Regions from separate parts of the Erwinia rhapontici genome, predicted to be linked through region 2. Evidence: riboswitches for the same ligand, from Rfam matches in the RefSeq annotation. Region 2 holds a riboswitch; each other region holds the start of a gene.
What was found. A riboswitch is a leader RNA that binds a small molecule or an ion and turns the genes downstream of it on or off. The one in region 2 is predicted to bind thiamine pyrophosphate.

Region 1 (10,236 bases), 490 kb from region 2:
TGCTGGTGGATGAACGACAGGGGCGATTAGGGAATCAGACCGCGCTGCTGAAAGTGGGGAATAATGAACCTTCGATGGTGCCGGCACGGCCTGTCCCGGCGGTGCTGAACTTCCCAGTGCCCAGAGTCATTCCTTTGACCAACGCCGCTGCGTTAATCGACGGTGCGATTGAGGCTAACAGCAAACTGCTGGCGAAAGAGAGCTGTGAGCCGGACAAAGAAGCACGTGAGCGCAGTGAAGCGCAGCCACTGAATGACAAGCAGGCTCTGGTGCTGGTCAATTGTGGTCTGGGAGCTTATCAGTCTTCCAGTATGCTGTTTATCAGTGAGCGCAATAATCCCCAGGACTCAAAGCAGCTGACTCTGCCATTACCCGGAAATGATGAAGACGGCAAACCCAGGGTGATGAGCTGGTTTACTGAAGCAAGCTACGATCCGCAAACGGGTGAGCTGTATTATTCCGGGCGCGGGCGCGGTATTGCTGACTGTGGAGATAATGGCGGTTGGAAATATGATGGTAAGACATTCCATCTGACACACTATAACAATCAGCAGAGCTGCAATGGCGGCGAGCCAGGAGACTGGCCATCCGTTTGGGCGACGGCAGGAACTGAATAATCCCTCTTTAAGAGGAAGCATTCTGACTTCCTCTTTTCCCCTAAGCTTCTGGGAAATTTCACATATTTGGCGCTAAAGTCGTCGCTAAAGGCGACGACTGCTATCTTCATGCCGACATTAATACTAAGGAGTCCGACATGAAGATTGTTAAAGCCCTGGTACTGACCAGCCTGGTCAGTGCTTCTCTGCCTGTACTGGCTGCCGGTGATGAAGGGATGAAGAATCCGCTGAGCGTGCACGTGCTTAACCTGCAGACTGGTGTACCGACCTCCGGTGTGACGGTTGAACTCGAACAGCAGCAAAAGCAGGGGTGGGTGAAACTGGCTTCTGGCGTCACGGATAAAAACGGACGTATCCCGGCACTCTATCCGGCTGGGAAAACGATGGCTGCGGGTGACTACAAAGTGGTCTTCAAAACCGGTGATTACTACAAACAGCAAAAGCAGCCGACTTTCTTCCCGGAGATCCCGGTGATCTTTCATGTGGAGAACAGTGACAGCCACTACCACATTCCTCTGCTGCTGAGTCAGTACGGTTACTCTACCTATCGCGGTAACTGATAACCACATCGCCATAAAAAAGGGGCAACGCAGCAGGACGGCCGCGTTGCCCTCGGGTACATCCTTCGACCCAGGCCACATCACTATAAGTTGCGGACATCCTCACAGGTCAGTCCGATATCCTTAAGTTGCGCATCACTCAGACGCGACAGAATCTTGCGGGTGCAGGAACGTATGCGTCTTGCCTGCCAGCGATGATAAGGCATAAGAAAGATTGCGTTAATCAGCGTCCAGCTAAATGGCTTCGCTGCTCTGTTCTCATCAAATTCCATCACTGCCTCCTCATCACCTTGGGTATGACGACTATTTTGTCGATAAATACCTTTATGATACAGATGCAAAAAACACCTTTTATTGACATACAGATTGCGAGATAGTGTGACTGAATGGTGATTATTACCGCTATCTGTACTGGTTTTTCCAAAATAGAGTGGGAGTGGAGGATACGATGACACGTTATCAGCGGCTGGCAGAACTGCTGGCTCAACGTATTGAGCAAGGGTTGTATCAGGCCGGCGAGCGATTGCCATCCGTACGTTCACTCAGTGGCGAACATGGCGTCAGCATCAGCACGGTTCAGCAGGCTTACTATCTGCTTGAAGAGAAACAGCTGATTACGCCACAGTCCAGATCCGGCTACTTTGTCACCCCACGCAAGGCGGCACCGCCGCTGCCGCCGATCACTCGCCCGGTTCAGCGCCCGGTGGAGATCACCCAGTGGGATGCGGTGATGGATCTGCTCAATGCCCGGCTGGATGACGATATGCTTCAGCTCGGAAGCGGTATGCCGAATATTGATTCTCCTACGCTCAAGCCGCTGTGGAAAATTATCAGTCGCCTTGGGCAGCAGCAGGACCCAAGGCTGTTGAGTTACGATAATCTGTATGGTGTGCCGGAACTGCGTGAACAGGTCGCGCGCCTGATGATCGACAGCGGCTGCCAGGTCACCGCCGACGACATTGTGATTACCACGGGTTGCCATGAAGCGCTGTCGGTATCGATCAGAGCGGTATGCCAGCCGGGGGATATTATTGCCGTGGAGTCACCAGCCTTTCACGGCACCATGCAAACCCTGCGCGGTTTTGGGATCCGCGCTATCGAAATTCCTACGGATTCCGTTACCGGCATCAGTCTGGAAGCACTAGAGCTGGCGTTTGAGCAATGGCCGATTAATGCCGTGGTGGTGGTGCCAAACTGCAATAACCCGCTGGGGTTTGTGATGCCAACGCAGCGTAAGCAGGCATTGCTGACGCTGGCGCAGCGCTTTGATGCCGCGATCATTGAAGATGATGTTTATGGTGAACTCGCTTTTGACTATCCTCGTCCGGTCACCATCAAGTCGCTGGATATGGATGGTCGTGTTCTGCTGTGCAGCTCATTTTCTAAAACGCTGGCACCCGGCCTGCGGGTGGGGTGGGTGGTGCCGGGGCGTTATTTTGATCGTGTTTTGCATATGAAATATATCAGCACGGGTTCAACGGCCACTCAGACACAGATGGCGGTCGCCGCTTTTATTCGCCAGGGGTATTACCAGCCTCATCTGCGGCGTATGCGCAGTTACTATCAGCGCAGCCTGGAGACGTTCACCCGGCGGGTGCGGCATCACTTTCCCTGTGGGATCTGTGTGACTCGTCCTCAGGGAGGATTTCTTATTTGGGTCGAACTGCCAGAACCTTTTGATGCGCTGCGCCTGAACCAGGATCTACGTGCTTCCCATATTCAGATTGCTGTCGGGTCGCTGTTCTCAGCATCAGGTAAATACCGCAACTGCCTGCGCCTCAGCTATGCGCAGTCGTTTACCGATAAAACCGAACGTGCTCTGGAGGTGTTGGGGGCGGCGGTAGAGCGGGCAGTGCTGGCCTGTGCTCCGGTATCCTCGCAGGTACAAGAAGAGGGTGAAGGCAGGGTCAGTGAGAAGGAAAACTACTGACCCTGGCGGATGGCAGGATTGCCCCCCGCACGGCCACTATAGCGGCTGCATTTCCCGATAAAAGCGTGAATAAACAAGGCTGCGTAATGTCTTCAGCCCTGTTTTTCCGTGTTGCAGCAGATTGCATTTTATTGCGAAACGCGCCCTGAGCCTCGAACGTGCCGAGCACCTGCCCGAACGTTTTTTACCGATATTTATAATGATGTCAGGAATGTGGGGTGTTCTGTGGCTCGACCAGGTTCAGTAGCTGATGCGTCGCCGCACGCCAGTCGCTGGCTTGTGTAATCGCGCTCACCACAGCAACACTGCCCACCCCGGTGGCCAGCACTTGGGGAACGCGTTCCAGACTGATCCCACCGATAGCCACGGTAGAGATCCCCTTCAGTCGCTTTATGTGGCGCGTTAACTCTTCCAGTCCCTGCGGGTCAGAGGGCATGGCTTTTGTCTGGGTTGGAAATACGTGGCCCAGGGCAATATAGGAAGGCTTTTCGGCCAGCGCGCGATCCAGTTCGGCATCGTCATGGGTTGAAAGACCGAGGCGCAGTCCGGCAACATGAATGGCATCCAGATCGGCAACATCCAGATCTTCCTGACCCAGATGGATGCCGTAAGCCTGATGTTTTACCGCTAAACGCCAGTAGTCATTGATAAACAGGCGAGCCTGATAGCGTTTACCCAGGGCAATCGCATCAACAATCTGCTGCTCCACTTCATGCTCTGCACAGTCTTTAATGCGCAGCTGCAGTGTACGTACTCCCGCACCAAGCAGGCGTTCAATCCACTCCACCGTATCGACCACCGGATAAAGACCCAATCTGGCATTGGTTGGGGGAAAAGCTCCACGACTCATATTTGTTCCTCTGATTTCAGGGGGTCGGCGCGATGATACAGTTCACTGCCACGGTGACGAAACTCGTCAGACATCTGTGCCATACCTATTTCGATCGGCCGTGCTTCGGCCTCCTGACGTGCGGCGTATTCACGCACTTCCTGGGTGATCTTCATTGAACAGAATTTGGGTCCACACATTGAGCAGAAGTGTGCCACTTTGCCGGATTCCTGCGGCAGGGTTTCATCGTGATATGCACGGGCAGTGTGCGGATCGAGGGCGAGATTAAACTGATCTTCCCAGCGGAATTCGAAACGCGCTTTCGACATGGCGTTATCACGAATCTGTGCTCCGGGATGGCCTTTCGCCAGGTCGGCGGCATGGGCTGCGATTTTATAGGTAATCAATCCCTGTTTGACATCCTCTTTGTTCGGCAGGCCGAGGTGTTCTTTGGGTGTCACGTAACATAACATCGCGCAGCCAAACCAGCCGATCATGGCGGCGCCAATACCGGAAGTGAAGTGGTCATAACCCGGAGCAATATCTGTCGTCAGGGGCCCCAGCGTATAAAACGGGGCTTCGTGACAGTGCTCAAGCTGTTCCGTCATATTGACGCGAATCATCTGCATGGGCACATGCCCAGGGCCTTCAATCATCACCTGGACGTCATATTCCCAGGCAATTTTGGTCAGTTCGCCCAACGTGCGTAATTCTGCGAACTGTGCTTCATCGTTGGCATCCTGAATGGAACCCGGGCGCAGGCCATCGCCCAGCGACAGCGAAACATCGTAGGCGGCGCAGATTTCACAGATGTCGCGGAAATGCTGATAGAGGAAACTCTCTTTATGGTGAGACAGGCACCATTTCGCCATAATTGAGCCGCCGCGCGAAACGATACCGGTCAGGCGTTTGGCGGTCATCGGTACATAGCGCAGCAGCACACCCGCATGAATAGTAAAGTAATCAACGCCCTGTTCAGCTTGTTCCAGCAGTGTGTCGCGGAAAATTTCCCAGTTGAGGTCCTCTGCCACACCGTTCACTTTTTCCAGCGCCTGATAGATGGGCACCGTGCCAATCGGCACCGGGCTGTTACGCAGGATCCACTCGCGGGTTTCGTGAATATAACGCCCGGTGGAAAGGTCCATCACCGTATCTGCCCCCCAGCGGGCTGACCACACCAGTTTTTCCACCTCTTCTTCGATGGAAGAGCTGACCGCGGAATTGCCGATATTGGCGTTAATTTTCACCAGAAAGTTGCGACCGATAATCATCGGCTCCGATTCCGGGTGATTAATATTGGCCGGGATAATCGCGCGTCCTGCAGCAACCTCCTGGCGAACGAACTCAGCAGTGATATTTTCAGGCAACTGTGCACCAAAGCTGTGACCAGGATGCTGTTGCAGCAGCACCTCGCCGCGAATGCGTTCTCGCCCCATATTTTCACGGAGAGCGATAAATTCCATTTCCGGGGTGATCATGCCCAGCCGGGCATAGTGCATCTGAGTGACACAGCGGCCTTCCAGCGCCCGGCGCGGACGTGGCAAATTATCAAAACGCAGATGATCCAGCCCTTCATCTTCGAGGCGTTGCTGGGTGTAGGTAGAGCTAAGTTCAGCGATCTGTTCGGTATCACCCCGTTTGATGATCCAGGTGCTGCGCAGCGGATTTAGCCCTTTGTGAACATCAATCGCCGCCGCCGGATCGCCGTAGGGACCCGCTGTATCGTAGACCGGTATCGGTTCATTCGCTTCCAGCAGCGGTTCGTCTTTGCTACCGCCCACGGTGGTCGGGCTCAGTTGAATTTCGCGCATCGGCACACGGATATCCGGCTGCGAGCCGGTCAGGTAAATGCGTTTTGAATTGGGGAAGGCAGTGCCCTGCAGGGAGTCGATAAACTGCTGTGCTTCTGCACGCTGTTCCCGGCGGCTGGTTTTTTTCTCAATGAAAGGTTTTTCAACGGTAGACATAGCAAGTTCCTGATAATAATTCGGAAGTTTGCTTGCCTGGAGGCGGGAGTAATGAGAACGATGTGACAAAATACGGTATCACACCGTAATAGCTGATTTACTCTTGTTCCCTTCGCAGGTACTAACCTGATCAGGTTCCGCGGATCCCGAATTAACGGTCTCAGCCCTGGGGCACTCCGACAAGATATCGACTGGTTTTTCAGTCAACGTAAGGGTGAGGCATGCCTCGCCCTTACCCCTCAAGCATAAAGGGGCTTTTTGGAAACTACAAGAAATTCACATTCTGATAACGAATCAGGCAGGGCGAGCAAGCGAGCACGAGTTGGTAGCGCTTTGATTATCATCATTTTTTTCTAAAGCCAGCTTGATGAATTTATCCTCCAACGTAAATCGAGCCTCCAGCGCTTCACCGACTACCGATAATGCCCGCTGAAATTCAACGCAGTTATCATCATCGATGGCTGTTTCCAGATGCGAATCATAAATCTCCATTATCTGATCGGTATTGGCTTTTAAAGAGGGGTAGATTAACGACGCTTTCGCCAGTTGCTCGGTCCCTTCCAGTTCCTTGATAAAACGTTCGTAGACGGTGAAATGACCGGTGGAAAGGTAGTCCACCAGATGCTGGCAGAATGTATCCAGCGCGTTTTCATCGAGCGTCGTCAGCGTTTCCTTGTTAGGCTTAATGCCAGCCATTTGGTAATAGGTAACCAGCAACTGCTTGCGGGAGCGCAGGCAGAAGTCTACCAGCTCACTGCATCCGCCGACGCGCGCGGTGAGGACTTCTAACTGGTTAAGCATGTTCAACTCCGTGAATGTTATATTTTAACGTCTGACCTCAATCCAGTCTTTAAGCTGAGGATGATGAGCAAAATGGTGGAACAGGAAATTTTAAGCGTAGACGCTGGCTGGTGGCTTGTCAGCCAGGAACATAAAATTTGGTTACCAAAAGGTGAGCTGCCGCATGGTGATGCGGGCTCATTGGGCCTGACAGGGCGATCAGGGGCGCCGATTGGAGAGTGGCAGGGCGAGAAAGTGTGGCTGATCCGCGGTACGTATCCTCAGGATATGGGATCGCTACGCCAGTTGCTCGATCAAGATACGGGCCTGTTCCAACTTGCCGGACGCGGTATTCAGTTATCAGAATTCTATCGTTCACACCGTTGGTGTGGCTACTGTGGCCATGAAATGCACCCCAGCAAAACCGAATGGGCGTGTCTCTGCGGGCATTGCCGGCAGCGTTACTATCCGCAAATTGCACCTTGCATTATCGTGGCGATCCGCCGGGGCGAAGAGATTTTGCTGGCGCAGCATACGCGGCATCGTAACGGGATTTTCACGGTACTGGCTGGCTTTGTCGAGGTGGGCGAAACCCTTGAGCAAACGGTAGCACGTGAAGTGATGGAAGAAAGCAGCATCCGTGTGAAGAATCTGCGCTATGTCTCTTCTCAACCCTGGCCTTTCCCCCAGTCACTGATGATGGCGTTTATGGCCGACTATGCTGGCGGTGATATCAATATTGATCCAAAAGAACTGCTGTCTGCGGGGTGGTATCGTTACGATGCGTTGCCGCAGTTACCTCCAGCAGGAACGGTGGCTCGCAGGCTGATTGAAGACACTGTCGCAATATGTCGCGCAGAAGCCGAATAATACTGTTTTTAATGTTTTTTTCTGATAAAGATTTTTTAGCGATATATTCTCCTGGTTCATTTTTTGAGTCAGGAGAGTTATTGCTTTATTTAAATAATATAAACAAACACGACTTTATATTTGCAGTGAATTCAAATATCATTCCATGCCATAAACTGCGCCGCTTATCATAATAAAGAGTGGTTTCATTAAAAATGCTTAAAAAGTGATATTCCACCCGTTAATTTTACTGGTGTTTTCTTCTATTCACATTTATTTAATTCGGTGCTGCTTTCCAGAAATGACTTTCTGGTTAACGATGACGCGATCACGTCCTCAGCTTAATGATGACGTCAGCGGCTGAGTCTTGTGCATGAGGTTCCGTACGTTGTGAGTGAATACAATGTCTGAGACGAAAAAACAATGTTATCTGTGGGGAATCTGGTCTTGCTGGAGCATAAGTATACTTGCCTTTGCGCTATCAATAAGAACGACCTTATTAATTTCTCTGGGTGTTATGGTGTGCCTGATTATGCTGCTAGCTATCCCCTTTCTATACAATAAAAGGACGATTAAAAACGTGTTTAATTTCAATCGCAAGGCAGAGCCTCAGTCAAATGAGAATTTATCTTCACAGGTCAAGCTGGAACAAAATGTATCACCCCTTGCTCCTTCGTATGATGACAGTAATACGAAAGAAACAGTGATCTCTATTGGTACTGTATTACGGGGCGAAATGACCAACGAAAACAATATTTCAATCAATGGTGTTGTTGAAGGGGACCTGACCAGCCAGAAAATGACGCAGATTGGTAAGGAAGGTCAGGTTGTCGGAACAGTAAAGTCCGTTAAGCTGGTGGTCAATGGTCTGCTGAAAGGAAGCTGTTATGCCAGGACGGTTGTTATTATGTCGCGTGGCAGGATTGAAGGTGAAGTGTTCGCCACCGAGTTCTCCATTGAGAAAGGTGGGGTATTTATAGGAAATTCTCATCAGATTGAAGAGCCACAGTTGCCGGTGGAGAAGAAAGAAAAAAAACGGATGGTCACTATGGGCGACAGTTCACCTTCTCTTATCGCTGTTGAAAACACGCAGGGAAAAATCGATAGTTCACCAGGAAGAAATGTGGCGGCTGGCAATTAAAAGTAAGGGAAAGCTGTTGTTATTTCGCTAAATTTCATCTTTCCCCTGTCGTTGTTCACGATGCATTCAGGGGCGGGTGTGCCTGGTTAGCTCAATTTTTCGAGTGGTCGATCATCGTCAATTCCAATAAATGTTACACTAGCAGCCTGTATGGTGAGAGAGTCTCGTGATGAGTGAACTGAAGAACGATCGATATCTGCGCGCATTGCTGCGCCAGCCAGTGGATGTTACCCCGGTATGGATGATGCGTCAGGCCGGACGTTATCTGCCGGAGTACAAAGCAACTCGCGCTGTAGCCGGTGACTTTATGTCGCTGTGTAAAAACGCGGAACTGGCCTGTGAAGTTACGCTGCAACCTCTGCGGCGTTATGCGCTGGATGCGGCGATCCTGTTCTCCGATATCCTGACCATTCCCGATGCGATGGGACTGGGACTGTATTTTGAAGCAGGTGAAGGCCCACGTTTTTCCTCTCCTGTCACCTGCCGCGCTGACGTTGAAAAATTGCCTGTTCCTGACCCGGAGCAGGAGCTGGGTTATGTGATGAATGCGGTACGTACCATCCGCAAAAACCTCAACGGCGACGTGCCGCTGATCGGGTTTTCTGGCAGCCCGTGGACGCTGGCAACCTATATGGTGGAAGGCGGCAGCAGCAAAGCGTTTACCAAACTGAAAAAGATGATGTACGCCGAGCCGAAAACGCTGCATCTGATGCTGGATAAGCTGGCCGACAGTGTCACGCTGTATCTCAATGCTCAGATCCGCGCAGGTGCCCAGTCAGTGATGATTTTTGACACCTGGGGCGGCGTATTGACCGGACGCGACTACCTGGAGTTTTCGCTCCACTACATGCACAAAATCGTTGATGGTTTGCTGCATGAAAATGAGGGGCGCCGTGTACCCGTTACCTTGTTTACTAAAGGTGGCGGGCAATGGCTGGAAGCGATGGCCGCAACAGGTTGTGATGCGCTGGGCCTTGACTGGACAACGGATATTGCCGACGCACGTCGCCGTGTGGGCCATAAGGTCGCGTTGCAGGGCAATATGGACCCATCGATGTTGTATGCCGCTCCTGAGCGTATTGAGCAGGAAGTGGCGGGCATTCTTGAGGGCTTTGGTCAGGGCGAAGGGCATGTGTTCAACCTTGGCCACGGTATTCATCAGGATGTACCACCAGAAAACGCCGGTGTGTTCGTCGAGGCAGTGCACAAGCTCTCACGTCCTTACCACCAGGAGTAATCAGTTAGGGGAAAATATGGATATTGCAGCATTACGTGACGAGCAGCGTCAGCGTGCAGCGGACGTGAGATGTCAGGATGACTTTGATGTAATGCCTCCCCGCCTGATTGGTGGCGCAGATGTGGGGTTTGAACAGAGTGGTGCGGTGACACGCGCCGCCCTGGTGATTCTGGAATATCCCTCACTTCAGGTTATTGAGCATCAGGTGGCGCGTGTTGCTACGACGATGCCCTATATTCCCGGTTTCCTGTCATTTCGTGAAACACCTGCTCTGCAAGCGGCGTGGAAACAACTGTCCAATCATCCCGACCTGTTATTCGTTGATG
Region 2 (10,236 bases):
TCGCCGTGACGCGTTGTTTCGATGTCCAGCGATACCCATTTCAGCGGCGGACGATAATCCGGGTGTGGTTTCAGACGGGTTTGTGTCAGTCGGTCCCCGGAGGGCTGACCGCTGAACCAGACGGGAGCGGTGATAAACCGCTCCATCAGGAAGCGCTCCGGCGGACGTACATCCGTTTCATACAGCGTGATGCCATTCTCACGCAGCAGTTTATCCAGCTTTTGTAGCTGACGTTGCTGTCGGCAATACAGGCCAACCACCGGACGCTGGCGAAAATCTTTCAACTCAAGCGGGGCAAAACGCCAGTCGCGCTCACCCGCTAACAGCCGCGTGGCTGCTGCCTGCTGTTCAGCTGGAATAAACGCCACGGACTCCTGCGGCGGCAGCACCACCATCTGCGGGCCAGCATCCGTCGCCAGCCAGAGTGTGATTTCACTGCCAGCGGGTGTATCCCGCCAGTGGCGTGTGAGTAGAAAGCCTGCCTGTGCGTCGTTCACACTGTCTCCCGGGGGTGATGAAGTGTTAATATTAGCATGTTTATTTATACAGTGTTCATCTCCTGAATCCAGACCTTTACTCCGTTGCTACGTTCCCATACAAAACAGACCTTGACGCTTTCCTGCCGCCTCTGGACAATCCGGGGTTCTGCTCATTTTTTTGGAATGTTATGGAAGCCTGGCTGCAACATTTAATCACCCAATCTTTGGCCTGGTCACTGCTGGCCGTTGGGCTGGTGACTTTTTTTGAATCGCTGGCGCTGGTCGGGTTGCTGTTACCGGGTACGGTATTGATGGCGTCATTTGGCGCACTGATCGGCAGCGGGCAGATTGGGCTGTATCCTGCCTGGGCCGTTGGCACATTGGGTTGTCTGCTGGGCGACTGGATTTCCTATTTTATTGGCTGGCAGTTCAAAGGGCCGCTGCACCGCTGGTCGTTTATTAAAAAACACCAGAAGCTGATGGATAAAACGGAGCACGCGCTGCATGAGCACAGCATGTTTACCATCATCGTTGGCCGCTTTGTGGGGCCAACACGCCCGCTCATCCCGCTGGTCGCCGGAATGCTTGAACTGCCAGTCCGCAAGTTTATTCCCCCGAATATCATCGGCTGCATTCTGTGGCCGCCGCTTTACTTATTGCCGGGGATCCTCGCCGGGGTGGCGATTGATGTGCCAAAGGATGCCAGCAGCGGCCTCTTTAAGTGGCTGCTGTTAGGCGTTGCGATACTGGTATGGCTGGGCTGCTGGCTGGGTTGGCGCTGGCTGCGTTCCAGGAAGCAGAACGACTGGGCTACGTCGTATCTGCCCCTGACGCGTCTGCGCTGGCTGGCGCCGCTGATGATAGTGCTGGCGGTGGTGAGCTTTACGGCGATCCAGTTCCATCCAATGATGCCGATTTTCCGTCACTTATTGTGGGATGTGTTCTTCTAAGGCGATGCCCAATATCGCCGCTTCTGGCACTGCACCGCGCTGTAACTGCGCGGTGCTGCCATCCCAGTAAACCCGCCCATCAACAATCAGCAGGCTACGCGGCGCAATGTGCGCGGCGTCTTCAATACTGTGCGACACCATCAGCAGGGTGATATTGCGTTCGGTACAGACGTCATCCACCAGGCCTAACATCTCTTTACGCAGCGCCGGATCCAGCGCTGAGAAGGGTTCGTCCAGCAGCAGGATCGGCTGCTGACGCACCAGACAACGGGCGAGCGCCGCACGCTGGCGCTGACCGCCTGAAAGCTGATGGGGCAGACGCTGTAAGTGGTCCGTCAGACCGACGCGCTGGGCGATATTCTGTAACTCATGCTTCTGCTGGTGGTTAAGCTTCAGGCCAGGGTGCAGCCCCAGCCCAATGTTTTGCGCCACGGTCAGGTGTGGGAACAGGTTATTCTCCTGAAACAGCATCGATACCGGGCGTTGGGCTGGCGCGCTGTCGCGATGTTCGCTGCCGTTCAGCTGTAATTCACCACTTTTCACCGGTAAAAATCCGGCGATCAGGCTCAGTAAGGTGCTTTTTCCCGCCCCGCTTGGGCCGAGGATCGCCAGGCGTTCACCCGCCTGTACGCTGAAGGTAAAGCGCATTGGCAGGTGGTGATACAGATAAGTCAGATTAGTCAGGTTTAACATGGCGCCCCGGCAGTTTTTCAATCAGGGTAAACAGCAGGAAACAGAGCAACAGCAGCAACAGGGCGGTGACCGCACCGTCGCTGCTGCGATACGAGCCTATCTGCTGATAAAGGTAAAAGGGCAGTGTGCGGAAGTTTTCATTACCGAACAGCGCCACTACGCCAAAATCACCAATCGACAACACGCAGGCAAAGGCCAGCGCCTGTGCCAGTGGGCGTTTCAGCGCGCGCAGTTCAATCAGCCGCAGGCGGTTCCAGCCACGAATATCCAGCGACAGACACAGCAGGCTATAGCGCCCGGCAATATCGCGCAGCGGGTTTTCCAGCACTTTCATCGCGTAGGGAACGGCCATCAGTGCGTTGGTAGCGATCACCATCCCTTCCGCTGACTCGGGCAGCCCGATGGTCTGGTTGAGCAACAGGAAAAAGCCGGTTGCCAGCACAATCCCAGGCATCGCGAGGATCAGCATACCGCTCATTTCCAGCGTTTGTCCCCATAACGGGCGCTGACGCAGGCGCAGCTCACGACTGCTCCACAGCAGCATCATCGTCAGAACCACGCTGAGTATTCCCGCTCCCAGTGCAATGCGCACAGAGGTTAACATTGCCTGCCACAGCGCAGACTGATGCAGTACCGTGCTGAACCCCTGATTCAACCCGTCGATCACCACGGCCAGCAGCGGTGGCAGGATCAGCAGTAATACGGCGGCGATCAGCAACAAATCCAGTATGCGAGCACGGCAGCTGTCCTGCGGATTGCGCCAGCCGCCCAGGCTGTCGCTGCCCGCTGGGATCGCTTTACTCAGACGCTGGCTTAGCATAACCAGCCCCAGGCAGCACAGCATCTGTAACAGCGCCAGCAGGGCTGCGCGCCCGGGATCGTAGTCGAAACTCAATGCCTGGAAGATCGCCAGCTCAATGGTGGTCGCCTGCGGACCGCCGCCCAGCGACAGTACGGTGGCAAAGCTGGCAAAGCACAGCATAAAGATCAGCGCTGCGGCGGGCAGGATCTGGCGCCGTAGCCATGGCCATTCGACAATACGAAAATGTGCCCAGCCACTCAGGCCTAGCTGTGCAGCGATCTGCCGCTGTTCGCCGGGGATCTGCTGCAGTGCCTGCAGCAGCAGGCGGGTGGCCAGTGGCAGGTTGAAAAAGACGTGGGCCAGCAGGATACCTTGCAGGCCGTAAGGCGAGAAGGTGTAGTCAACGCCAAGCAGGGCGCACAGCTGCGCCAGCCAGCCGCTGCGACCATATACGCTGAGAATACCAAATACCGCCACCAGTACCGGTAACACCAGCGTCATGGCACACAGCCGCAGCAGCGTGCTGCGGCCAGGGAAGCGGCGGCGGTAAAGGGCCCGGGCCAGAGGAATGGCGGGCAACACCGAGAGCAGCGCGGACAGCAGTGCCTGCCAGAAGGAGAAGCGCAGCACGTGCCACAGATAGCTATCCTGCCAGAGGCCGCGCCAGTCGGTGGTGGGCGCATTCTGCCAAAGGGCAAAAAACGCTAACGAGGCCACGCTGACCAGCAGCATCGCAGCCAGCACGCCGGGCACTAACCAGCCGGGAATTAGCGGCTGACGGCGCGTTGCCATGCACTAATCCAGTTGCTGCGCTGTGTTGCCACGTCCTGTGGGCTGTATTGCAGTGAGGTCGTGGGGACGGTCAGGGTATTGAAGCCCGCCGGTAGCGTCGTGCTGATTGCCGGGTACATCCAGTTGCCGGTGGCGATGGTGTCCTGGAACGCTGGAGTCATCACAAACTGCATAAACTGCTGCGCCAGCTTCGGTTGCTTGCTGGACTTCAACTGACCGGCGACTTCCACCTGTAAATAGTGCCCTTCGCTGAAGTTGGCGGCGGCGTACTGATCTTTCTTCTCTTCAATCAGATGATAAGCGGGAGAGGTGGTGTAGCTGAGCACCATATCGCTTTCGCCCTTGAGGAACAGGCCATACGCCTCGCTCCAGCCTTTAGTGACGGTCACCGTTTTCTTTGCCAGCTTCTGCCAGGCTTCCGGGCTTTTATCGCCAAACACCTGCTGCATCCACAACAGCAGGCCAAGGCCCGGGGTGCTGGTGCGCGGATCTTCGTAGATCACCTTCAGGGGACGATCGCTCTCGACCAATTCTTTCAGGCTTTTCGGCGGGTTCTGTAGCTTGGTTTTGTCATAGACAAAAGCAAACCAGCCGTAGTCATAAGGGACAAACGTCGTGTTCTTCCAGCCGCCGGGGACGGTACTGTGGGACGTATCGGTGTTTGAGGCGGCGAACAGCCCGGTTTTTTCTGCGGCATCCAGCAGGTTGTTATCCAGGCCCAGCACCACATCTGCTTTACTGTTTTTGCCTTCCATGCGCAGCCGGTTTAACAGCGAGACGCCATCTTCAAGGGCCACGAATGTCAGTTCACAGTGACACTGTGCTTCAAAGGCTTTCTTGATGGCAGGCCCCGGTCCCCATTCGGCAGAGAAGGAGTCGTAGGTGTAAACCGTCAGGGTTTCTTTGGCCGCGAGGGCAGGCAGGGAAAACAGCACCAGCAGAGCTAAATATTTTTTCAACACTTTGCGTTCCTTAAAGGTATGCGCAAAGGATCTGAGTCAGTGACACTCTCAAATCCCTACGCCGGTATGATCCGGGTCAGGTTCGACGGGTTTTATCTCAGCGAAAACGTGCTGCGCAGGCATTGATTCGGCGTCGTGCAGTGATCCGGCGTCAGCTGATGTTTTCGCACCCCGTTGAGAACGGCTCATTCTAGTGGTTTCGTCTTTGTTACGAAAGCGTCATGATTCGGGGGGAGCGAACCAGGCAGATTTAAAGTCGAACCAGCCCAGCGTGTTCATGCGTACACCGCGCATACTGCGCTGTCCATGCAGCAGGAGCCAGTGGTGGAACAGCGGATGGAGGAAGTTGCTGTCGATCAACTGCTTGCTCCAGTCGGCCAGCGAGAGTTTCTGCTCGCGCCAGAGTCGGGCATCGCTTTCCCAGTCAGTCGGCACACAGTGGTGCATCAGCGGGATCTCATACAGCAGGGCAAACAGAGAGAACTCCAGCGGCAGGGTAAAGTTGGCGCTGCCCAGCCAGATATCGCTTTTAGCCTCGCCGCGATACCAGCTTTCATAATCAATTTCCTGAGTGATCAGCTCAACGCCGTGTGCGGCAAGGATCGGTCCGAGCGCGTTGGCAATGCCCTGGTGTTCAATATGATCGCTGTACCAGGTGATGGTCAGCGACGTCAGCCCGGCGGGTTTCTCAGCAATGGCCATATCGCGGCGATGATGCCAGCGTGGCAGCAGGCCGTAGGCCGGGAACCAGTAGCGCTGGTAGGCAATGCCGCTGTGGTTCAGCAGGGCGATAGGGTTGAAAATGGTGCTGATCCAGCGGCGCAGCTGTTCGTTACGTCCATGCTCAGAACGCTGATCAAACATCAGGAAATAGCAGCCCTCTTCCAGTCGGCTCTCTTCGGATTTTTCATCGGTGCTTTCGCTTTGCAGTTTGACACCGGAGTAAACCAGTTCGTCGCTTATCTCCGGCAGCACCCAGATATTGACCTCATCAATCAATGCGCGATAACCAAAGTAATCATCAAAGGCGGCAATGCGCAGCTGGCTGTGCTGGTTGCGTTCCACCTCGTAGGCGCCGGTGCCCACCGGCTGACGGGCAAAATTACGCATATGCGGCCACTCTTTCGGCAGGATCATGGCGCTGACGCTGCCCAGCAGCCAGGGCAGCCAGTTATCCTGCTGGCTGAGATGGATATCCAGCGTCCAGGGGGTGTGGCATTCAATACGTTCGAGGTGGCTGAACAGCGGTTGCTCTTTTAAGCGTACGAGCGTGGCAATGACGTCCTCAACCTCCAGTTCACGGCCATGATGGAAGTGGATGGCCGGGCGCAGAAAGAAGCGCCAGTGCAGCGGGGCGATCTGTTGCCAGTGATGGGCAATATCCGGTTCGATTTCCCCGTTTTCCTCATTTATCCGTGCCAGCCCGTTGAAGATTTGCCGCGCAAGATGCGTTTCCGAGCGGCGCAGCGGCGTCCCGGGCAGCAGATTCAGTAACGGACGGTAGTAGAGCACGCGCAGAATATGTTTACCCTGGCGGAAACTGCGGCCTAAATGGGAGAGCAGCATCTGACGTACGCGGTTTTTATCCCCCACCAGTTGCACCAGTTGGTCGATGCGGTCCTGTTCCAGTAAGTCCTCTGCCCGTTGTTGCTGTAACGCCAGCCCGGTATAACGGAAAGTGAGGCGTGAACGCTTGCCGCGTCCTGCCTCAGCCTGCCACTCCAGCCAGCCCTGATCCTGCATGGCATTCAGCAGGTTACGCATATGACGCCGGGAACAGCTAAGCTGTACCGCCAGATCGCTGAGCGTGGTTTCCTGTGGCTGGCCGTCGCAACATTGCCAGAGCCGGATAAATTGCTGCTGTAAACGGGGTGAGGACATAAAAGAGGAACCCTGTGTTAAAAGCTGTCTGTTTTTCCTGCCTTATATTACGGCGATAATGGCAACAGATGAAAGAGCGGGAGGCATTCTTCGGAATGGCGTTCAATCATTCACAGTGGCGTAAGCCCTGATTCTGAGTATGGTGCTTTTCACCAGCCAGCGGTAAGCCGCTGGCTTTTTTCGTCGGTTTTCTTCTAAGCTCTGAGTCTGTTCACTCTTATTTCAGCCAGTCGAGGCATCCGTCATGACATCGCTCCAACGCCGTCGTATTCATCCGGTCTATCTGGCTTTTATGGCGGTTTCTTTCATGGTTGGGATTGCCGGTGCGTTGCAGGCCCCCACTCTTAGCCTGTTTCTGAGCCGTGAAGTGGCGGCGCGCCCCTTCTGGGTTGGGCTGTTTTATACGGTGAATGCGGTGGCGGGGATCGTGGTCAGTCTGCTGCTGGCAAAACGCTCGGACAGTCGTGGTGACCGACGTATGCTGATCCTGTTTTGCTGCGTGATGGCGATAGGTAACGCGTTGTTATTCGCCTTCAATCGTCATTATCTGACGTTAATTACCGCCGGGGTCTTCTTGTCTGCGGTCGCCAGCGTGGCGATGCCGCAAATTTTTGCGTTGGCACGCGAATATGCTGACAGCTCTGCCCGTGAAGCGGTGATGTTCAGTTCCGTGATGCGCGCCCAGTTATCACTGGCGTGGGTGATTGGGCCACCGCTCTCTTTTGCCATTGCGCTGAACTACGGTTTTACCACCATGTTTCTCGTCGCTGCACTGCTGTTCGTGGTCTGTGTGGCGTTAATCTGGTTTACCCTGCCGTCGGTGCCGCGCGCGCAGGCCGCGACAGCAGACGTGCCCATCACCAATATCAGCGGCTGGAAGAGCCGCGATGTGCGTATGCTGTTTATCGGATCGGTCCTGATGTGGACCTGTAACACGATGTATATTATTGATATGCCGTTGTATATCAGTAGCGTGCTGGGCATGCCGGATACGCTGGCCGGTCTGTTGATGGGGACGGCGGCGGGGCTGGAGATCCCGGTGATGCTGCTGGCAGGGCACTACGTGAAACGCTTTGGTAAGCGCAATATGATGTTGCTGGCGGTGGCCTGCGGGGCGTTGTTTTATCTTGGTCTGGTGCTGTTCCAGAGTCGCAGCGCACTGATGATATTGCAGCTGTTTAATGCGGTGTATATCGGCATTATTGCCGGGATTGGCATGATCTGGTTTCAGGACTTGATGCCGTCGCGGCCTGGTGCGGCCACCACGCTGTTTACCAACAGTATCTCAACCGGGGTGATCCTGGCGGGTGTTGTGCAGGGCGCGCTGGCGGAGACGTTCGGCCATCACTCGGTGTACTGGGTGGCGTTACTGCTGGCGCTGGTGGCGTTTGCGCTGTCGTGGCGGGTCAGAGAACAGCGCGTGATATAAATACGGGCCAGGTATGCCAGGCCCCTACAGAGGTTGCAGGGGCTGACCTTCTTTTTCGGTTAGCCCGCAATATCAACGCAAAAACGTGTGCTGTTTTTGCTCGTACGCGGTGATATCAGCATCGTGCTGCAAGGTCAGGCCAATCGCATCAAGCCCGTTAATCAGGCAGTGGCGGCGGAAGCTGTCGATCTCAAACGGGTAGGTTTTATCCCCGGCCCGCACTTGCTGATTTTCCAGATCAACCGTGAAGCGAATGCCCGGTTCCGCTGCCACTAACTGGAACATCTCATCCACTTCCGCTTCGCTCAGCGTTACCAGCAGCAACTGGTTATTAAATGAGTTGTTAGCAAAGATATCGGCAAAACCGGAACCGACAATGGCCTGAATGCCGTAATCTGTCAGCGCCCAGGGGGCATGTTCGCGTGAGGAACCACAGCCAAAGTTTTCCCGCGTCAGCATGATGCTGGCCCCACTAAACTCGGGCTTATTCAGCACAAATTCCGGGTTGGAAATTTGCCCTTCGGGGTCGGTATAACGCCAGTCATAAAAAAGGTTCCGGCCGAAACCGGTGCGCGTCACCATCTGCAAAAACTGCTTAGGGATAATCGCATCGGTATCAACGTTAGCCGCATCCAGCGGCACCACGATACCGCTGTGCTGCGTGAATTTTTTCGCCATAACAGTTCCTTAAATCAGCTCGCGGATATCAGCAAAGTGACCAGCGACCGCCGCTGCGGCGGCCATGGCCGGGCTGACCAGATGGGTACGTCCGCCACGGCCCTGACGACCTTCAAAGTTGCGGTTGCTGGTGGAGGCACAGCGTTCTCCGGGGCTGAGGCGATCGTTATTCATCGCCAGGCACATAGAACAGCCCGGTAAACGCCATTCAAAGCCCGCATCGATAAAGATCTTATCCAGACCTTCTTCTTCTGCCTGCGCTTTCACCGGGCCAGAACCCGGCACCACGTAGCCCTGCACACCCTGAGCAATCTTATGCCCTTTCACCACGGCTGCGGCCGCGCGTAAATCTTCAATGCGCGAGTTAGTGCAGGAGCCGATAAACACTTTATCCACCGGCACGTCGGTCAGACGGATACCGGGTTTCAGGTCCATATAGGCCAGCGCTTTTTCTGCCGAGGCACGTTCCACTGGATCGCTGAACGAAGCCGGATCGGGAATCGGGTCACTGACGGCAATCACCTGACCGGGGTTGGTTCCCCAGGTGACCTGCGGCGCTATATCTGCTGCATCCAGCGTGACCACTTTGTCGAAGTGCGCGCCTTCATCAGTTTTCAGCGTACGCCAGTAGTCGACGGCCTGCTGCCAGGCGGCATCTTTAGGGGCAAAACGGCGGCCATTGACGTAGTTAAAGGTGGTGTCATCGGGCGCAATCAGCCCGGCTTTGGCACCCAGTTCAATTGCCATATTGCACAGGGTCATACGCCCTTCCATGCTCAGCGCTTCGACAGCTGCACCGCAGAACTCCACAACGTGACCGTTGCCGCCACCGCTGCCGGTTTTACCGATAATGGCCAGCGCGATATCTTTTGCAGTAATCCCTGGCGCAGTCTGACCGCGTACCTCAACCTTCATGGTTTTCGCCCGTGACTGTTTCAGCGTTTGCGTTGCCAGTACGTGCTCCACTTCGGAGGTGCCGATGCCAAAGGCCAGCGCACCGAGTGCACCGTGGGTTGAGGTGTGGGAATCACCGCAAACAATGGTCATGCCAGGCAGTGATAATCCCTGCTCTGGCCCCATCACATGCACAATGCCCTGGAATTGATGGCTGAGGTCAAACAGCTGGACGCCAAAGGCCTCACAGTTTTTGATCAACATCGACATCTGAATCCGTGCCATCTCGCCGCTGGCATTGATGTCACGCGACTGAGTGGAGACGTTGTGATCCATCGTGGCAAAGGTTTTTGACGGCTGGCGCACCGGGCGACCGTGTGCGCGCAGACCGTCAAAGGCCTGCGCTGACGTCACCTCATGGACAAGGTGACGGTCGATATAGATCAGCGGCGTTTCATTGGGTGCTTCGTGCACGACATGCGCATCAAACAGCTTCTCGTACAGTGTTTTCATATTTTTATGCTTCGCGAATAAACCGGGCAATCACGCTGCCCATTTCATCGGTGCCGATCGCCTTGCCGCTGCCAGCCAGATCGCCGGTGCGGAAACCTTCTTCCAGCGCACGGTTAATAGCCTGCTCAATCGCATCAGCGGCATCGGCCGAATTCAGGCTGTA
Region 3 (10,236 bases), 2.4 Mb from region 2:
CGGAAAGGGCGCCACGGCGGCAACCTGCTGTTTAAACGCCTCGATTCCTGCGGCCTTCATTGGCCCGAACTCACCTTTGGTAATGGAGTAGCCGCACTGCCAGAAACTGCCGCGATCGAGCATGATAAAGTTTTGTTTGGGTCCCTTGTGGCCCATATTCCATTCCGGGTCCTCATCGCGTTTATCCAGAGGGAACCACAGCACATCGCGCGGCGATCCAAACGAGCGCCCGGTCAGCCCGGCCTGCTGCCGGACCAGCGAATGCCGTCCGTCACAGCCGATCACCAGCTGTGCGTGGATGTCGCAGGTGCCGCTGTTGCTGCTGGCGCGCACGCCGCATACGCTGCCATTGTCATACAGTAATTCGCTGAATGCGGTGGACTGGCACAGGGTAAACGCGGGCAGGGCAGACGCTTTCGCCGCCAGAAAATTGAGGAAGTCCCACTGTGGCATAAAAGCAATAAAGCGGCATTTCACCGGCAGGCGGGAAAAATCGGCCAGCGTGACCTCTTCACCCCCTACTTCTGCCTGTAAACGCGGGGCACGCTGATGAGGCAGGCTGAGTAACTCCTCCAGCAGGCCCAGGTGATGCATGATTTGCAGCGTGGAGGGGTGGATAGTGTCACCCCGGAAGTCGCGCAAAAAATCGCCGTGTTTTTCGATCACGGTCACCTGCACGCCTGCGCGCGCCAGCAGATAACCCAGCATCAGTCCGGCCGGGCCGCCGCCTACGATACAGCAGTCAGTGGTGATGCGTTCAGGGGACGTTGCGTTCATGTTGGCTCCGGGTAGGTAATCGCTGATTTATGGTAATGGTTATCATTATCTTTGGCGAGCGGTGATTTGCCCAGACTGGCTGGAACTGGCGACCCGGAACGGAAGGTCCATCAGGACAGATTAATGCCTGCGAAGGGTTCGACCTTTTTACCGGTCGAACCCTGCTGAGGGGGGCGTCAAGGGTTTTAGTCGATTAGCGCAACTCAACCGTATACTGCGCAACGGGTGTGATCTTCTTAATCAGCTTATTCTTCAACAAAAACTGCTCATAGGCGTCATAACGCTTCACGTCGAGTGCTGCCGGGTCTTTGGCAAACAGCGGCAGGGTTTTCTGCCATGCCACATGGTTCAGCTCGGTATTCAGCTCCGGGTGCGCTTTGGCGAACACCTGCCAGCTCTCTTCCGGGTGGGCCTGTAAATAGTCGTTGCCTTTCTTCAGCGCCGCGAGGAATTTCTTCACCTTCGGTTCATTGACGCTATCGCGATTCGCCACAATCACCAGCTCGTCGTAGGCCGGAACGCCGTAATCCTCAACGTTAAACACCACCGGATCTTTGCCCTGCAGCTTCAGCTCCTGCGCTTCAATATTGCGGTAACCCCCAATCACCGCATCCACCTGCCCGGCCAGCAGGGCGCTGGTCAGCTGGAAGTTAACGTTGACCAGCTTAATCTCCTTCAGGCTGGCGCGCTCCTGCTTCAGCATGGTGGTCAGCGTTGCCTGTTCAATACCGCTCACGGAATAACCCACCGTTTTCCCTTTCAGTTTTGCCGGTGAGGTGATGCTTTTATCGAGTGTCATCACCGTGTTCAGCGGGGTATTGATCAGCGTGCCCACGCGCACCAGCGGCAGGCCTTCATCGGCGAAAAAGTGCAGCTGCGGCTGATAAGTAATGGCGAGATCCGCCTGTTTCGCTGCGACCAGGCGCGGCGGCAGGGAGGGATCGGACGGGGGCACAATCTTCACGTCCAGCCCTTCTGCTTTAAATGCCCCGATCTGATCGGCAACCATAATCGGTGCGTGGTCCGGGTTGATATACCAGTCGAGCACCAGCGTCAGTTTCTCGTTGGCCATGACGCCTGTGGAGCAGGCACCGCTTAACAGCAGGGCAGCGCAGGTTTTCATCATCATTCTGTGTTCCTTTCAGATTTAAGGGGAATCAACATTATTCGGGTGCCCAGTTGATCAGGCGATGGAGCAGGGCATCGACCGCCATCCAGAGTAAAACGGTCATCAGCACCAGGATAAACAACGCAGCAAAACACTGATCGGTTTGCATGCGCGCATTGGCGTTCAGCATCACGTAACCCAGCCCTTCGGCCGAACCGACCCATTCGCCGATAATGGCGCCAATCGGTGCCACGGCAGCCGCCATGCGCAGGCCGGAGCCAAAAGCAGGCAGCGCCGCCATCAGCCGGACATGGCGCAGCTGCGCCCAGCGTGAGGCACCCAGGGTGCGGGCAAGGTCCAGATAGTCCTGATTAACCCGCCTCAGCCCGTCAAAGAAAGCAGAGGTCACCGGGAAGAAGATCACCAGCACCGCCATCGCCACTTTGGCGCTGATGCCAAAGCCAAACCACAGCACCAGCAGCGGCGCGAGGGCAAACACCGGAATGGCCTGGCTGGTCAGCACCACGGGCATCAGCCAGCGTTGCAGGCGAGGAGAGAAGATCATGCCGATCGCCAGCAGCGACCCCAGCAGTACGCCCAGCACCAGCCCAATCAGGACTTCTGAGGCCGTTATCAGGCTGTGATACGTGAGGAAAGCGCGGCCATCCCACAGCGCGCGGGCAACAGCGGCGGGCGACGGCAGTAAAAAGGCGGGAATATCACTCAGTGTGGCCAGCCACCACAGCAGCAGCAGCCCGGTAAAAATCATTACGCCACGTGCGCTGGCGGCCATTTTTCCGCTCATTCTGCGGCCCTCAGCAACTGCTGTAACAGTTCGGCCTGGCTTTTCAGCACATCGGCATCATCCGGCGCACGGGGCGGCTGGCCACCAATGGTGTGAGTGTCGTCGATCCCGGCAGGATAACCAGACAACACCAGCAGGTGGTGACTCAGACGGCAGGCTTCCATCGGGTCATGGGTAATCAGCAATACGGTGTGGTCGGCCAGCAGTTCAGCGGCCAGCGTCTGGATTTTGGCCCGCGTCAGCGTATCCAGCGCGGAGAACGGCTCATCCATCAGGACAACGGGGCGTCTTTCATACAGCGTGCGGGCAATCGCCGCCCGCTGGCGCATGCCACCGGAAAGCGCCGCAGGAAGATCGTTGCCGTGCCCGTGCAGTCCGACGCGTTCCAGCAGATGGGCAGCCCAGGCGGCATCCACGTTTTCGCCGCGCAGACGTGCACCCAGTGTGATGTTGTCGCTGATCGACAGCCAGGGATAGAGCAGATCTTTCTGTCCCATGTAAGCAATGCGCCCGGGCAACGGCAGGCCATCGCTACCGCAGACGGTGCCGGAGGTGGGCTTCGCCAGCCCGGCGATGATCTTCAGCAGGCTGGTCTTGCCGCTGCCGCTGGCCCCCAGTAGGGCAACAAATCGCCCCGGCGGGAGGGTAAAACTGAGACGGTCGAAAATCTGACGCGGGCCGAAGCACAGCGTCAGATCGCGCACCTCAATGCCGGGTGGGTTCATGTCCGGTGCACCGCATTCAGTCCCATCTGCCAGAATGCCGACTCGAGGCGCGTGGCGGTGGTGAAAATCTCAGACAGGGCGGTGAAGCGGCTTTCGGCCCCGCGCTGCTCACCGACCGTTTCCAGTAAACCGAGGGCGGCACGAACGCCGTTCAGATAGTCTGCATCACCATAGTTGCGGATCCAGGAGGCATAAGGGCTGCCTTGTAAAACCGTCTCCGGGGCGTTCAACAGGCGCAGGCCAATCTCGGCGTAGCCCGCCACACAGGGCAGCAGCGCCACCAGCAGATCCAGCGCATCACCCGAGTGACCGATATCCAGTACATAGCGGGTGTAGTTCATGGTTTCCGCCGCTTCCGGTTCGCGCATCATCTGCGCTTCGCTCAGCCCCCAGCTTTCGCAGTAGCCAACGTGCAGCGGCAGCTCTGCGACGATGGCGTTCAGAGACGCCGTCGCCGCACGCATTTCGGGCAGCGTGCGCAGTTTGCTGACCAGCAGCGCCCAGGCACGGGCAAAGTGAATCAGAAAAAGATAGTCCTGCGTCAGATAACGACGAAAGGCGCTCTCGGGCAGCGTGCCGCGTGAGAGTTGGTGAATAAACGGGTGCGCCACATAGTCCTGCCAGTCGTTACCGGCCTGCTGGCGTAAACGTCCGTACAGACCCTGGCTGAAATCAACAGGCTGAATAGTTTTAGACACTGAATCCCCTCATTTAAGTGGAGATCCGGGCACGCGGAGGTGTGAACAGGGCAGAGGTGACTGCCAACCCGTCCCTTCGCTGGCATGACCCAGATCAGGTTCAAAGGGTTCGGCTTGTTACGCCATCTCAGCCCATACAGGACACCCCTCGGAGGGCTCTTTTATACGGGATTTCATTTTTCATTACAATCCACCCGTCATACTTCGAGCCGCAGATGCGTTGGCTGCACCTCGAATTATTTTGGGTATATACTGCTAATCAATCGTCATTTGTTTCACCCCACAGGATACCCCCATGAAAAGTATTGGATTTCTGTCGTTCGGCCACTGGACCCCTTCGCCGCAGTCCGGCACCCGTTCGGCGGCCGATGCGCTGTTGCAGTCGATTGATCTCGCGGTCGCCGCTGAAGAACTCGGTGCGGACGGTGCTTATTTTCGCGTGCATCACTTTGCCCGCCAGTTAAGCTCGCCGTTCCCGCTGCTGGCCGCCGTCGGCGCGAAAACACGCCGTATTGAGATCGGCACCGGGGTGATCGATATGCGTTACGAGAACCCGATGTATATGGCAGAAGATGCCGGCTCTGCCGACCTGATCTCCGGTGAGCGTTTGCAGCTGGGCATCAGCCGGGGTTCTCCTGAGCAGGTGATCGACGGTTGGCGCTATTTTGGCTATCAGCCTGCGGAAGGGGAAAACGAGTCGGATATGGCGCGTCATCACACCGAAGTGCTGCTGGATGTGCTGCGTGGCGAAGGCTTTGCCAAACCAAACCCGCAGCCGATGTTCCCGAACCCGCCAGGGATGCTGCGCGTGGAGCCGTTCTCGGAAGGGCTGCGTGACCGTATCTGGTGGGGGGCCGGTTCCAATGCTACCGCCGTCTGGGCGGCGAAACTGGGGATGAACCTGCAAAGCTCAACGCTGAAAGATGATGAAACCGGTGAGCCTTTCCATATCCAGCAGGCGCAACAGATCCGCGCCTACCGGGAAGCGTGGAAAGCCGCCGGACATACGCGCACCCCGCGTGTTTCGGTGAGCCGCAGTATCTTTGCGCTGGTGAATGATATGGACCGTGCGTACTTTGGCAACAGCGGCAAAGAAGGGGACAAAGTGGGCTATCTTGATGAGAAAACCCGCGCCATCTTTGGCCGCAGCTACGCCGCAGAACCGGACCAGTTGATTAAACAACTGGCGCAGGACGAAGCGATTGCCGAAGCCGATACCCTGTTACTCACGGTGCCGAACCAGTTGGGTGTGGACTACTGCGCGCATACTATCGAAGCGATCCTCAAGCATGTGGCACCGGGCCTCGGCTGGCGCGAGTAGCACGTGCTGTCAGGCTCTCCCGGTATCCGGGGGAACCTGACAACGATGATCTTATTCACACTCGCCGGGGCGTAGTCGGTTTAAAACGAGGTCCACTCTTCCTCAAGGGCTTTAGACGTTTGTGCGCGGAGGGGAAGGGGGTTATGGCTTGAGGATCCGACAACAAACTCGCCTTCATGCACCCGGCTGGTGTTGATCTTAAAGATAGCGACCATCTCACTCAGTTTCTTTGCCTGCTGCTCTAGCGAAATAGCGGCGGCAGACGATTCCTGAACCAGGGTCGCATTTTGCTGTGTGGTCGAGTCCATCTCGGTCACGGCTTTCCCTATCTGTTCAATGCCCTGACGCTGTTCGTGAGAGGCACTAGAGATTTCATCGATAATCTGGCTGACATGGCTCACGGAGTTGACGATATCTCCCATGCTGTCACCGGCTTTGTTCACCAGTTCAGTCCCTGTCCCAATACGTGCTACCGACTCGTTGATCAGCGACTCTATCTCTTTCGCCGCATCTGCGCTGCGCTGCGCCAGCGTTCTGACTTCACCGGCAACAACGGCAAAACCGCGCCCCTGTTCACCGGCCCTGGCGGCTTCGACAGCGGCATTCAATGCCAGAATATTGGTCTGGAAAGCAATACCGTTGATCACGCTAATGATTTCAGTGATTTTCTTTGAGCTACCTGCGATGCCATTCATGGTGCTGACCACCTCACTGACGATCTGACCCCCTTTACGGGCATCGGCGCTGGCGCTGGCAGCAAGCTTGCTGGCTTGCAAGGCATTATCGGCGTTAAGGCGTACCGTCGAGGTGAGCTCCTCCATACTGGAGGCGGTTTCCACCACGGCGGCGGACTGTTGCTCCGTTCTGGACGCTAAATCCGTATTCCCTGCGGCAATCTGTGATGAGGCACTGGCTAAGTGACTGACGCTTTCACGTATGCCCGAGATCATGTCGCATAAACGGGTATTCATCGCGCCCATTGTTTGGGTTAGCTCACCCAATTCATCTTTGGAGGAGGCGGTGATCTGAGCCGTCAGATCGCCACTGGAAATGCGCTGTGCCAGGGCAAGATTTTCACTCACAGGTCGTGTGATTTTACGCGTGATCGCCCAAGCGGTGACCAGCCCGGTAAACACCGCCAGTAATGAAAGGAGGGTGATAATGGTGATCGTGCGAGAAATTACCTGGGTGTTATATTCCGTCTGCATTTCAATTAATGTGGCTGCAGTGGTGTTCAGTTCGTTAGCACCCTGGGCCATGTTGTCGGCAGATAGTTGTGTTTTCGCGATGGCAGATAAATACGTTTCTGCACTCGCTTTCAAAGCCTCGTAGCGCATCCATACCGGGGTCAATACGTTTTTTGTCGCCTCTGGCCATTGTGCCAGGCTGTCATTATACAGCGATTCAGTGCGGCGATATAATGCGTCAAAGTCCGATATGGTTTCAGGAGTATGCTTTGCGATCAGTGTGTTGCCAGCCTCACTGAGCAGGGAAAACGCGAAGAGTAAATCAAAAATTTTATCGAGAGAGTCACTATCAGATGCGGTATTTTTTAAGTCATCTTGCAGGTTGGGGAGAAAGCGATTATCACTTTGTTGCAGCAGGTTTTTAGCGAGTTGATTACTGTGGCGGCTTTTATCGTAATAGTCAGTTCGTAACTCACTGTAGCGTTCAATATTGGCGCTGAGCTGTTCAAACTGCTTTTGAGCTTCTCCGCGCCAGGTGAACTGACTGGCATCCTTAATCAGCGTTTGCATCGATTTAATGGCATCGCCGTTCGCTTTCATTTTCTCATCATCACCTGTATGCATGTAAATCAAACGGTTTTGCCGGGCGGCATCCAGCTGGTTGCCAATATCATTGGTCAGCGTTGTTTTTATTGAGTTATGTTCTATCGTTTTTAACGCGTAAATACCGTAACCTGATATACCGATAATAATGCAGATTAAAAGAATAAATCCTGAAAAAAGTTTCTTACCTATTGAAAAGTCGTTAAATTTTAAAATAATCATATTAAGTCCTTTATTAAACATAATTAGTGTTATTGAAATAATTCTGCTTCCGGAGGTAAAACACGTGCCTGCAGGATTTTATCGGCAGTGAGAGCGGTTTCATTAAAAATGACTTTTATTGGGCAGTGATGGGATTTAGTGTGTTGATTTTAAAGTTTTTTTAATGTTAATAAGGGGGCTGATTATAAGATTGATGCGCGTTATTTCTGATGAAATAACGCGTTTTCTGATGTTTTGCTGGCAGACAGGGTACTTTTGTCAGTGGAATTAACTTTATGTAAATGGAGTTTTACATTTTTTTACATTTATATTGCAAGGTATCAGCGTTCTTTCTCGCAAACAGGCTGTTTATTTCTTAGCGTTTGCGGCTATCAGGAATAATCAAATCCCCGCGTAGCACGCATGCACCCAGCATGTCGCGGGTTTTCTCTGTCAGCCAGCTGACGATACGTGCTGCCATCGCATCCATGGAGTATTCAATCGAAGGAATGGACGGAATGCCCGGCAGATCCAGCGAACCGGCAAGGCTGAAGATCATAATGTCACCCGGTACGGTTTTATTAAACGCCTGCAGCTGGCCGATCACCCGCTGTGCTTCCTGCTCGTCAGCCACCAGCAGGGCGTTGAAATTAACGGTAGTGGCGTTATTCAGCAGCACCTGTACCGCAACGGACGAGGTGGTGGAATCCATAAACACCAGATTGCGGTTAAACGGCAAAAAGTTGTTTTCCAGCGCCAGCTTATAGCCCAGCAGCACCTGATCGGTATGACCGCTGGCCTCCGGATGGATCAGGGCAATCTGACGGCGGCCCTGGCTGATCAGATAATTACAGGCGGTCTCTGCGGCAAACGCATGGTCAAACTGGATGCTGTTTGGCGTGTCGGCAGCGACACAGTCAATCAGGATGACGTTGTCATCCGTAATATTCAGCGGGAAACGTGCGCCGATAATCAATACATCATCACAGAGGCCGCAGGAGAGTTCATCCAGCGCATTCATCACGCCCGTTTTGCTGTTGGCGAAACGCAGCAGCAGATGCTTTTGATGCTGGCTGAGGTGTTTTTCCAGTGCATAGAGATAACCGGTGGTCTGGTTAATATTCTCCTGTGCGCAGATCACGCCAATGCAGCCCGTCGACTGCGACAGTAGTGACTGCGCGATAACATTTGGCCGGTAGCTGAGTTCTTCGGCTGCTTTCAGCACCGCAAGGCGACTGGCTTCTTTCACTCCGCGCGATCCGCTCAACACCCGTGATACTGTGGCTTTAGACACCCCAGCTAAACGCGATACATCGTTGATTGTTGACATTTTTCTCCCCTGACACCCGGTAACAGCCTGCAAAAAATACCGCAAGAATGGCGCAAAATATCGCCACTGCCAGTATAGCGGCTTTGCATTTTCATGGAAACCGATTTTCCATATCACCTCAAAACTGTCCATATCGACCGCATTTTTGTGATGGGAATCCAGGAAAAAACCCTTTAACACCTGCGTTTATGATGAGTATCACATTTTTGTTTTCCTTAAATGGAAAACGGTTTCCGTATGGTGTCCAATCGTTTCCACATTTACGTTCTATTACATTTCGAGGATAACGGATTATGGTCAGGATTATGCTGTGCTGCTCTGCCGGGATGTCCACCAGTATGCTGGTGAGAAAAATGGTGGAGGCCGCCAATGAAAGAGGGCTGGAGGTGGACATTGAGGCGTATGGCGTCGCAGAGTTCGATACCCAGTTTCCCCGTTATCAGGTGGTGCTGCTGGGGCCACAGGTTAAATATATGCTGAAAACACTGTCAGAAAAGGCTGCCACGCAGGGTATTCCGGTTCAACCCATCGATCCGATGGATTACGGCATGCAGCGCGGTGACAAGATGCTGGACTTCGCGCTGTCGTTGATTAACGCAGCAAACTAAAGGGTGTTCATATGAGTTCGCTATATCAGTCAATGATTGCCGTTATCGAGCAATCCATCACCCCGCTGGCGGGGCGTCTGGGTCAGCAAAAATACGTTATCGCCATCCGCGATGGCTTCACTGCCGCGCTGCCGTTTATGATCATCGGCTCGTTTATGCTGGTGTTTATCTTCCCGCCCTTTTCGGCGGATACCACCAACAGCTTTGCGCGTGGCTGGCTGGATTTTTCACTGACCTACCGTGAACAGCTGATGCTGCCGTTTAACCTGAGCATGGGGGTGATGACCTTCTTCATCTCTGTCGGGATTGGTGCCAGCCTTGGGCGGCAGTTTAATCTTGACCCGGTGATGTCCGGTCTGCTGGCGTTTATGGCATTTCTGCTGGTGGCGGCCCCTTATGCGGATGGTCATATCTCCACGCAGTATCTCTCCGGGCAGGGTATTTTCACCGCGTTGATCACCGCGATCTACTCGACGCGCGTCTATGCCTGGCTGAAGCAGAACAACATTACCATTCGCCTGCCAAAAGAAGTACCCACCGGGGTGGCGCGCTCCTTTGAAATCCTGATCCCGGTGGTGGTGGTGATGGGCACGCTGCATCCGCTGAATCTGTTTATTGAAGCGCAAACCGGCATGATTATGCCGCAGGCGATTATGCACCTGCTGGAGCCGCTGGTGTCGGCATCGGATTCACTGCCTGCGATCCTGCTGTCGGTGCTGCTGTGCCAGATTTTCTGGTTCGCCGGTATCCACGGTGCCCTGATTGTGACCGGGATTATGAACCCGTTCTGGATGGCGAACCTGTCGGCCAACCAGGCTGCGCTGGCCGCCGGAGCGGCGTTACCGCATATCTATTTACAGGGCTTCTGGGATC

Region 1: linked by a shared signal. The riboswitch ahead of thiC (phosphomethylpyrimidine synthase ThiC) and the one ahead of thiB (thiamine ABC transporter substrate binding subunit) in region 2 are both predicted to bind thiamine pyrophosphate.
Region 3: linked by a shared signal. The riboswitch ahead of LJN55_RS08925 (TenA family protein) and the one ahead of thiB (thiamine ABC transporter substrate binding subunit) in region 2 are both predicted to bind thiamine pyrophosphate.

The regions. Positions count from the first base shown of each region.
Region 1 is NZ_CP085627.1:4,707,473-4,717,708, reverse strand. Features, by position in the region: gene LJN55_RS21720 (DUF1176 domain-containing protein) at 1-617, shown strand, start outside; gene uraH (hydroxyisourate hydrolase) at 755-1,177, shown strand; gene LJN55_RS21710 (DUF1127 domain-containing protein) at 1,261-1,449, opposite strand; gene LJN55_RS21705 (aminotransferase-like domain-containing protein) at 1,626-3,107, shown strand; gene thiE (thiamine phosphate synthase) at 3,313-3,957, opposite strand; gene thiC (phosphomethylpyrimidine synthase ThiC) at 3,954-5,903, opposite strand; TPP riboswitch at 5,994-6,092, opposite strand; gene rsd (sigma D regulator) at 6,198-6,704, opposite strand; gene nudC (NAD(+) diphosphatase) at 6,780-7,553, shown strand; gene LJN55_RS21680 (bactofilin family protein) at 7,936-8,673, shown strand; gene hemE (uroporphyrinogen decarboxylase) at 8,843-9,910, shown strand; gene nfi (deoxyribonuclease V) at 9,927-10,236, shown strand, end outside.
Region 2 is NZ_CP085627.1:4,217,018-4,227,253, reverse strand. Features, by position in the region: gene polB (DNA polymerase II) at 1-497, opposite strand, end outside; gene LJN55_RS19495 (DedA family protein) at 668-1,429, shown strand; gene thiQ (thiamine ABC transporter ATP-binding protein ThiQ) at 1,406-2,122, opposite strand; gene thiP (thiamine/thiamine pyrophosphate ABC transporter permease ThiP) at 2,106-3,716, opposite strand; gene thiB (thiamine ABC transporter substrate binding subunit) at 3,692-4,678, opposite strand; TPP riboswitch at 4,714-4,862, opposite strand; gene sgrR (HTH-type transcriptional regulator SgrR) at 4,898-6,559, opposite strand; gene LJN55_RS19470 (MFS transporter) at 6,804-7,988, shown strand; gene leuD (3-isopropylmalate dehydratase small subunit) at 8,061-8,666, opposite strand; gene leuC (3-isopropylmalate dehydratase large subunit) at 8,676-10,073, opposite strand; gene leuB (3-isopropylmalate dehydrogenase) at 10,078-10,236, opposite strand, start outside.
Region 3 is NZ_CP085627.1:1,859,048-1,869,283, forward strand. Features, by position in the region: gene LJN55_RS08905 (FAD-dependent oxidoreductase) at 1-777, opposite strand, end outside; gene LJN55_RS08910 (ABC transporter substrate-binding protein) at 971-1,906, opposite strand; gene LJN55_RS08915 (ABC transporter permease) at 1,941-2,690, opposite strand; gene LJN55_RS08920 (ABC transporter ATP-binding protein) at 2,687-3,415, opposite strand; gene LJN55_RS08925 (TenA family protein) at 3,412-4,101, opposite strand; TPP riboswitch at 4,168-4,272, opposite strand; gene LJN55_RS08930 (LLM class flavin-dependent oxidoreductase) at 4,409-5,434, shown strand; gene LJN55_RS08935 (methyl-accepting chemotaxis protein) at 5,515-7,446, opposite strand; gene LJN55_RS08940 (LacI family DNA-binding transcriptional regulator) at 7,802-8,755, opposite strand; gene LJN55_RS08945 (PTS sugar transporter subunit IIB) at 9,049-9,363, shown strand; gene LJN55_RS08950 (PTS sugar transporter subunit IIC) at 9,375-10,236, shown strand, end outside.